2 linked regions of the Ammoniphilus sp. CFH 90114 genome follow. The protein of the gene in region 2 interacts with the protein of the main gene of each other region in a pairwise test. Links are inferred from orthologs where the notes say so. Each region holds a gene or a part of one and is shown on either strand. Other genes may lie near its edges.

Evidence for each region. The genes of interacting proteins can lie anywhere in the genome.
Region 1: the proteins of dnaX (region 2) and EIZ39_RS18880 interact in binary tests that used the Escherichia coli proteins (3 or more experiments, as listed by UniProt). The link is inferred for Ammoniphilus sp. CFH 90114 from one-to-one orthologs.

The regions. Positions count from the first base shown.
Region 1 is NZ_SDLI01000009.1:62,256-67,332, reverse strand. The notes cover bases 446-4,419. They hold EIZ39_RS18880 (DNA polymerase III subunit alpha), read left to right. Parts: upstream 446-802; coding sequence 803-4,219; downstream 4,220-4,419. Other genes in these bases: ystJ (NADP-dependent malic enzyme), read left to right, coding at 4,341-4,419; EIZ39_RS18885 (YtrH family sporulation protein), read right to left, coding at 446-675. Also shown: EIZ39_RS18890 (sporulation membrane protein YtrI), read right to left, coding at 1-352; more of EIZ39_RS18885, read right to left, coding at 352-445; more of ystJ, read left to right, coding at 4,420-5,077. UniProt on the Escherichia coli protein: DNA polymerase III is a complex, multichain enzyme responsible for most of the replicative synthesis in bacteria. This DNA polymerase also exhibits 3' to 5' exonuclease activity. The alpha chain is the DNA polymerase catalytic subunit.
Region 2 is NZ_SDLI01000003.1:347,884-351,977, forward strand. Bases 262-3,252 are described here. They hold dnaX (DNA polymerase III subunit gamma/tau), read left to right. Parts: upstream 262-899; coding sequence 900-2,606; downstream 2,607-3,252. Other genes in these bases: EIZ39_RS09355 (HD-GYP domain-containing protein), read left to right, coding at 262-284; EIZ39_RS09370 (YbaB/EbfC family nucleoid-associated protein), read left to right, coding at 2,634-2,945; recR (recombination mediator RecR), read left to right, coding at 2,957-3,252. In the rest of the region: more of EIZ39_RS09355, read left to right, coding at 1-261; more of recR, read left to right, coding at 3,253-3,553; EIZ39_RS09380 (hypothetical protein), read left to right, coding at 3,627-3,848; EIZ39_RS09385 (pro-sigmaK processing inhibitor BofA family protein), read left to right, coding at 3,865-4,094. UniProt on the Escherichia coli protein: Part of the beta sliding clamp loading complex, which hydrolyzes ATP to load the beta clamp onto primed DNA to form the DNA replication pre-initiation complex.

The DNA of each region.
Region 1 (5,077 bases), on a different replicon or contig from region 2:
CATTGACGCTCTCAAGTGACTTTCCCTCTATGAACTTCATTTCTTGTCCAATTCGTTTCTGTAATTCTAACTCAATAAACTTATCATCTGGCTTTGGTTCCTCGAGATGAATTTCTATATTTTCCACGGTAAGCTTCCGTGGAGAGTTCGACTTGTTTTGTTCTTCGTGTTTTTTATTCAAGTTAATATAGTGCTGATTCTCGTTTTCTAGGGCCTTGAGCTGTAAGTGCAGTCTGTCCAACTCCTTTCCATAGAACAATAAGAAGATAAGAGCCCCTAGAACCATACCTAGGCAGAAAATCATCTCATACCGAATCCATTGTCTATAGGTTTGTCGACTTGGAATTCTCATTAGCCTTCGATCTTCCCGAGCCACTTAATGAGAACAAATCCGCTATAAGCTCCAGCGAAAGCACTAATAATTAAGATGATCTGTTTGATGATGTCAGATAACTGCCCATCGCTAAAGACACGTTCGATTTGCATAAACGAGTCGAAGGTTCCACCTAGTGCTCCAACAAGCCCCCATATTTTTAGCTTCTCCGATAGTGCCATCATATTGCTTAAGGGAGGCTGCCTGACAAGGAACGATCCCATAGCTCCCATTAAGGAACCACCTACGACGATGCCGAATGCAATGAAAAAATGGAGAATGACATTTGCTAGTAGAGTCAAGGATAACCACTTCCTTTTTAGTATCCTTATATTCTTATGGACAGGTATGGAGGATTATGATAATTGATTGGACACTTGATGTATAATAAAAGGCAAATCTTAAGCTTGATAGAGAGGGGAGAGACGTTTGGAGCGTTTTGTCCATTTGCGAGTCCATAGTGAATATAGCTTGCTAGAAGGGGCTTGCAGAATCGAAGCCCTTGTTAAAAAAGCTAAGGATCTAGGTATGGAGGCTTTGGCCATCACCGACTATGGAACAATGTACGGGATGATCCCATTTTATAAAAGCTGTCTGCGTCATGGTATTAAACCCCTTCTAGGAGTTACTATAGATGTCATTTCAGGGGACCTCCTTGATCGGGTACGGGATGAAAAACGTTATTCCCTGGTCATGATTGCAGAAAATAATAAAGGTTATCAAAATCTGCTGAAGCTCGTAACCGAGGCTCACACACGTACAACATACGGTAAGCCTAGAGTCAATAAGGCTCTACTGAAAAACTACGCAGAGGGCCTTATTGCATTCAGTTCCGGACCAACTGGAGAGATCCAGCACTATCTTCAGGATCGCAATATTTCTGCTGCTGCGGAGGCGGTGAGGGAATATGAAGCTATCTTCGGGCAGGGAAACTTTTACTTAGAATTGCAGGATCATGGTCTCGAAGACCAACGCATGCTGAATCAGAGATTGCTTCATTGCAGCAAGGAAACTGGTGTACCACTGATTGCGACAAACAGTGTTCACTATCTAGAAGCAGGGGATTCTTTAAATCATGATATTTTACTTTGCATTGGCAGTGGAAAGTTAATCACAGATTCGAGTCGCGTGAGATTTCCGAATGATCAATTCTACTTGAAGAGTCAACAAGATATGATAAAGCTCTTCCCCTATGCTAAGGAGGCTGTTCATAATACCGCGCTCATTGCTGATCGTTGCGAGGTAAAGATTCCGTTTGGTCAGTATATACTTCCTAAGTTTCCACTGCCTCTAGAAGATACGGCCCCCGCATATCTTAAGAGATTGTGTGAACAAGGACTAGTGAATCGTTACGGTACACCAACGGAAGAAGCGAGGCAGAGATTATCCTATGAGCTATCCGTGATTGAGAAGATGGGGTTCTCTGACTACTTTTTAATCGTCTGGGATTTCATGAGATTTGCCCATCAGCAGAAAATTGTTACGGGTCCTGGAAGGGGTTCTGCTGCGGGTAGCCTTGTAGCCTACACCTTGGATATTACGAATGTTGATCCATTAAAATATGAGCTGCTATTCGAAAGATTCCTTAACCCGGAACGAATTAGCATGCCGGATATTGATATTGACTTCGAAGTGGAAAGACGTGGGGAAGTCATCGAGTATGTATCGCAAAAATATGGAAGAGAATACGTAGCGCAGATTATTACCTTCGGAACGATGGCAGCTCGGGCGGCCATCCGTGATGTTGGGAGGGTAATGAACTACCCCGCAAATATAGTGGATCAAACGGCTAAATATATTTCTCAAGGGATGACGCTTGAGGAAGCGGTAAAGACAGTTCCTGAGTTAAAAAAAGCTTATGATGAGAGTGAAGTCGTTCAGAAGCTAATCGGCTTCGCCAAGGGAATTGAAGGTCTTCCTCGTCACGCAAGTACTCATGCTGCTGGAATTGTTATTTCCAAAGATCCTCTTACGAACTATGTACCCCTGCAGCAAGGAAATGAAGGTCATTCGCTTACCCAATATTCTATGGAGCACCTTGAGGAAATCGGTTTGCTTAAGATGGATTTCTTGGGGTTAAGAAATTTGACCATTATTGAATACACCTTAGATCTTATAAGAAGACATGCTGATCAGGAGTTTCAATTAACTCAAATTTCCCATGAGGATGAAAAAACGTATAAAATGCTTGCCCATGGTGATACAACCGGGATATTCCAGCTTGAATCTTCTGGGATGAGAAATGCTTTACGCGAAGTAAAGCCGACCTCTCTAGAGGATATCATCGCAATTCTGGCCTTATATCGCCCCGGGCCTATGGATATTATTCCGGACTTTGCTGCGGCAAAAAACGGGCGGAAGCAAGTAAGCTATATTCATGAAGATCTACGGCCTATCTTAAAAAATACGTATGGCTTTATCATTTACCAAGAACAAATTATGCAGATTGCATCGAAGATGGCTGGTTATTCCTTAGGAGAGGCTGATGTTTTGCGCCGTGCCGTATCCAAAAAGAAAAGAGACGTGCTGGAACAACAGCGGACACAATTTGTCTCGGGGTGTGTGCAGCAAGGTTACCCTGAGTCCATTGGACAAGAATTATATGATCTTATTGTGCGATTCGCGGATTATGGGTTTAATCGCAGTCATAGCGCTGCGTATAGTTTAATTGCTTATCAAATGGCTTACCTAAAAGCAAACTATCCTCAAGAATTCCTAACCGCTTGTTTAAGTCTAGCTGCAGGTAATGCTGTGAAGGTTGCTGAGTACGTTGAGGAAAGCAGAAAAAGAGGAATACCAGTTCTTCTTCCTGATATTAACGACAGTCAGTCTTTGTTCTCTATGAATGGAAAGGGTATCTTATTTGGCTTATCCGCAATAAAAAACGTGGGAGTACAAGCCGTGCAATTGATCTTACAAGAAAGAGAGCTAAGAGGAGCGTTTAGCAGTCTATCCGATTTTTGCCGGCGTGTGGATCCTAAGGTCAGCAATCGAAGAACACTAGAGGCCCTTGTACAGAGTGGTGCATTGGATCGTTTACCTGGACACCGCGCTCAAAAATTGTCCGTACTAGATGTTGTTATAGAAATTGGGCAAAATTTAAGAAAGAGTCAGTCGAATGGACAATTCAGCTTGTTTTCTAATGAACAGGCAAAGGAAAGTGAAGTGGACTTTCCAGAGATCCCTCCATTTACGAAAAAAGAGCTTCTCAATCTTGAGAAGGAACTTCTTGGTTTATTTGTGTCAGGGCACCCACTAGATGAGTATGATTCGATTCTCTACCGTAAGGAAATTACTCCCCTAAATAGCTTAGATCAAAGTCTACATGGTAAACAGAATGTCATGGTCGCAGGCATGGTGGTGGAGTGCAGAGTGATTAATACTCGTAAAGGAGTACCGATGGCCTTTGCTACGCTAGAGGACAAGGTGTCTGGACTTGAGATGGTGGTTTTTCCAAACGTATATGAAAAAGATCCTTCTCTGTGGAAGCGAGGCAAGTTACTCGTCGTTCAAGGGAAAGTGGAAAGCCAAGAAGATCAGGTCAAGCTGATTGTACAGAGAGCGTGGGATATGTTAAGCCTGCCGCTATCGAGTTCTGAGCCAAGGAAGAAAGCTCTTTTCATTCGACTCTCAGAAGAGGTGGAGAAATCAAGTAAATTGCTAGATGTCCAAAGCGCGGTACTAAATTATTCCGGAGTCTCAGAGGTTTATCTGTATTATGAGACAAGCAAGGAAACCAAAAAGCTTCAGGAAAAATATAACGTTGAGATTCATCCGACTTTGATTGAAGATCTTGAAAACCTTGTCGGCAAGGGATCAGTAATCGTGAAAGAATGGGCGAAATAGTGACCTGACGCAATAGGTCGGAAATTATCGATTAATTTACAGTTTACTTGGGCATAACTTCTGCTATAATTATGGAAAAGAAACAAGTGGTCAGACCACTTCGGTAAGGAGAGGGTAACCCGTGTCCAAACTACGTGAGGCAGCTCTGCAAATGCATAAAGAAAGTCAAGGCAAACTTGGAGTGCACTCTAAGGTTGCAGTAAAGAATGCACAAGACCTAAGTCTTGCTTATTCTCCTGGCGTTGCAGAACCTTGCAAAGAGATCTTTGAAGACGAGAGTAAAGTCTATGACTACACTATGAAGGGAAATCTAGTTGCTGTAGTTTCGGACGGAACGGCTGTATTAGGATTGGGAAATATCGGGCCGCAGGCGGCGATGCCGGTAATGGAAGGTAAAGCCGTATTGTTTAAGTCTTTTGCGGGTGTCGATGCTTTCCCACTTTGCTTATCCACTTCAGATGTGGACAAGATTGTAGAAAGTGTGAAAATGTTAGCTCCAACCTTTGGAGGCGTTAATCTTGAAGATATTGCTGCACCGCAATGCTTCGCCATAGAAGAACGTCTCAAGAAGGAGTGCGATATCCCTGTTTTCCATGATGATCAGCATGGGACCGCTATTGTAACAGCGGCCGGTCTTATTAATGCATTGAAGATTGTAGACAAGTCTATGGAAGAGATCCAAGTTGTCGTTAACGGAGCTGGAGCGGCTGGAATAGCTGTTATTAAATTGTTGTTGAGTATGGGGGTCAAGGATGTTCTCTTGTGCGATACGAAGGGAATTATTTATGACGGAAGACCCAATGGAATGAATCCTATTAAAGAACAGATGGCAAAATTAACGAATAAGTCCAATCGAGT
Region 2 (4,094 bases):
CGCATGAAGCAATGGAGATCATCTATGCTGATACGAATACCCATTTCGAGCAGGGGGTAGTAGAACTATTCCGCAGGACAATTGCGATTTATCCTGTAGGGGTAACCGTGAAGTTGAACTCCGGTGAGACCGCAGTTGTCGTAGGGTATAATGAGCACTCGCCAAGTCGTCCCTTAGTGAGAGTGATAAAGGATCCAGCAGGGAATCCATTAGCGTCTCATTATGAATTGGATTTATTAAAAGATCTTTCATGTATGATTATAGAATGTGACGCTATTCTTTAATATGGATATGAATAATATCGGAAGAATCGACAGATAATAAGACTCAAGATAAGATGAGGTTTCAAGCCACGTCTCTCTACATACTAATGTAGAGGGATTTGCATTTATTCCAAAATTTAAGTTCCTAAAATCCTTGAATCTACCGTGATGTTTATGTTATGCTTACTAAGCAACCAAATGAGGTTGTACCTTTTACTATCGTGTATAAGCTTGTCGTGCTAGATGGGGAGATGGCGGTGCCCTGTAACCCGCAATCCGCCTTAGCGGGGTTGAATTCCCATTGAAGGTGCGCTTCATGTAAGGTCTGCCTTATGCAAGTGGTGTTGACAACTGGGTCCTGCGCAACAGGAACCCATGAACCTGGTCAGGTCCGGAAGGAAGCAGCCATAAGTGGATCATTCTGTGTGCCGCAGGGTAGCCTGGTTCGAGCTAACTACATGAGTAACGCTTGGTTGGTCGTATCGACAATGGGTGCACGGCATAATTTTTATAGAAGGACTATCCTCTAGAAGGATAGTCCTTTTTACATACCAAAAAAAGCCTATGATGGTTTGTTAATTTAAAAACATCTATAGTATACTTATACTATTGAATATGAGATTTGGAGTGTCCATTATGGCATACCGAGCGTTATACCGGGTATTCCGTCCACAGACGTTTCAGGATGTGGTAGGTCAGGAGCATATCACCAAAACATTACAGAATGCATTAAGAGAACAAAGATTTTCACATGCATACTTGTTCAGTGGACCAAGGGGAACAGGGAAGACTAGTGCGGCCAAGATTCTGGCCAAAGCGGTCAATTGTCAACAAGGACCTGCTCCAGAGCCTTGTAATGAGTGTGCAGCTTGTAAAGGAATTACAGAGGGTTCGGTTGTCGACGTCATAGAGATTGATGCCGCATCTAATCGTGGTGTTGAAGAAATTCGTGACGTTCGAGACAAGGTTAAATATGCCCCTTCTGAAGTCCGCTTTAAAGTGTACATTATTGATGAAGTACACATGTTAACAACAGAGGCTTTCAACGCCCTGCTTAAAACATTAGAAGAACCTCCAGGGCATGTTATTTTTATTTTGGCTACTACAGAGCCACACCGTCTTCCTGCTACTATTATTTCGCGTTGCCAGAGATTTGACTTTCGAAGCATCTCGGCTAAGGCAATGATGGATCGTCTTCGCTATATTGCAGCTACGGAGAATGTGGAGATATCGGATCAGGCTCTTGCCTTGATGTCTCGTGTATCTGAAGGTGGGATGCGCGATGTATTAAGCCTTTTTGATCAAGTTCTCTCGTATTCAGGGAATAAAGTAGAAGTAGACGACGTCATTTTGGTTACTGGTGTTGTATCCCAGTCGGTGCTTGCAGAGGTTACTGAACTCGTTCGTCAAAAGAATGCCTCTGGGTTACTGGAAGTACTACAACGAGTCATTTCAGAAGGGAAAAACTCTGAGCAGTTCCTTAATGATCTTCTGATGTATTTCCGAGATCTCTTGTTGTATAAGACAGCTCCTAAGTTAGATGAGTTGCAACACCGCCTCATGGGTGATGACCAATTCCATGGATTGTCACAAAGCTTCACTCATCCCTTCCTCTATTCTATAATTGAAAAGTTGAGCAAGGTAAGCCAAGACATGAAGTGGGCTAGTCATCCTAAGATTGTTCTAGAAATGGGACTAATTCGTTTGTTAGAATCTGAAGGGAACTCTGAACAACCTAAAGAGGCAGCAACGAATGCTAGTGTGGAAGATCTTCTCCAGAGAATTAATCAACTTGAACAAAGATTAAATCAAGTGGGCCAAGTGGCAGTTAGTACGCCCGCAGCGGAGGTCATGGAAACCCCACGAAAAGAAGCGATGAGACGTGTAGGTATGCCTTCAACAGTGAGGATTTCAGAAAACCGTATTCGGGAAGTGGCTGCGGGGTCTGAACCTGAAGGGTTAAGGAAAATAACCGGCCTATGGTCAGATGTCTTGAATCGAATTAAGAAGAAGAAAATTCAGGTTCATGCGTGGCTCTTAGATGGAGTACCAGTTGCTGTTGGTTCAGGGGGATTAGTTGTCAGCTTTAAGAGTGCGATCCACCGGGAGACAACAGAGAAGCCTCAACACCGTCAAATTATCGAAGAAGTGTTACAGTCGGTGTGGGGACAGAGGCTTGATCTTCTGACCTTGATGGAAAATCAATGGCAGGAAATCGAAGCTACAACAAGGTCTACAGGGGCATCAGAGCCCCAAGGCGAGGAGAATAAGGAAGAATCAGATCCATTTCTCGATGAAGCGATTAAACTAGTTGGTGAACATCTCATCCATATTAAGGATTAACAAGGAGGAAACAAAATGCGTGGCGGAATGGGAAATATGAATAATATGATGAAGCAAGTAAAGAAGATGCAAGAACAGATGATGAAGGCTCAAGAAGAGTTGAAGGAAAAGACAGTAGAAGGAACAGCTGGTGGCGGTGTGATTACCGTCGTTGTTAATGGCCACAAGGAAGTAAAAGATGTCAAAATTAAGCCTGAAGTCGTAGATCCTGATGATGTAGAAATGCTTCAAGACTTAATCCTTGCAGCGGTCAATGATGCTATGAAGCAAGTAGATGAAATAAACAATAAGGAAATGGGCAAGCTTACAGGTGGAATGAATATTCCAGGTTTGTTCTAGGGTGTCCTTAAGTGTATTATCCAGAACCCATTGCTAAATTAATTGAAGGATTCAGTAAACTACCGGGAATAGGCCCAAAAACGGCGACAAGACTCGCTTTTTTCGTCCTCACGATGAAAGAGGATGATTGTATGGACTTAGCAAGAGCCTTAGTAAATGCCAAGCGAAACCTCTTATACTGCTCCCACTGTCAAAATATTACCGACGTTGATCCGTGTTATATTTGCAGTGATAAGTCTAGAGATGCTTCTTGCATTTGTGTCGTTCAGGAACCTAAAGATGTTATTGCTATGGAAAAGACAAGAGAGTTTAAAGGGAAATATCATGTTCTTCATGGAGCGATCTCCCCAATGGATGGAATTGGGCCGGAAGATATTCGATTGCCGGAGCTGCTTAATCGATTGAAGGATGATCAGGTACAAGAACTTATTTTAGCTACGAACCCGAATATTGAAGGGGAAGCTACAGCGATGTATATCTCCCGACTGATTAAACCGTTCGGAATAAGAGTAACCCGAATCGCTCATGGTCTCCCGGTTGGTGGAGATCTAGAATATGCAGATGAAGTTACGCTCACGAAGGCCTTAGAAGGTCGAAGAGAATTATAGGAACTAGTCTTTATTGACTAGTTCTTTTTTTTGTGAGACAAGCGTACCCTGTAATGTGGAGGAGGGACGGCATATGATTAAGAAATTAAAAGAAAGTAGATTAGTAAAAAGTAAAGTATTGGAGGAGAGACGAAGACTGTTGCAGGGCATTGACCTGGCCCGAAGTCAATGGCAGTATGGGCAAATTCATCAGGATCATAATGGGGGGAAGTACCAGCTCTTAGACATCTTGGAACGACGATACATGTACCTCTACCAAATTGCCAAAAAAAGAAAGCTTCATGCTTTAGAATAGGAGGTTCGATGCCTAAATGGATGCTTCTCTCGTCTGGTTAATTGTTGCCTTAGGAATTCTTTTCATGGCGTTAGTTGTAAGTCAATCGGTCTGGAGCCCGCTTCGGTGGATAGGGTATGGTCTGTTTAAAATTGCGGTTGGTGGCGTGCTTTTATTTGTGTTTAATTCCATGGCTGGATATTACGATTTCACCATTCCTATTAACCCGATAACAGCTGCAATGTCTGGGTTTCTTGGGCTGCCAGG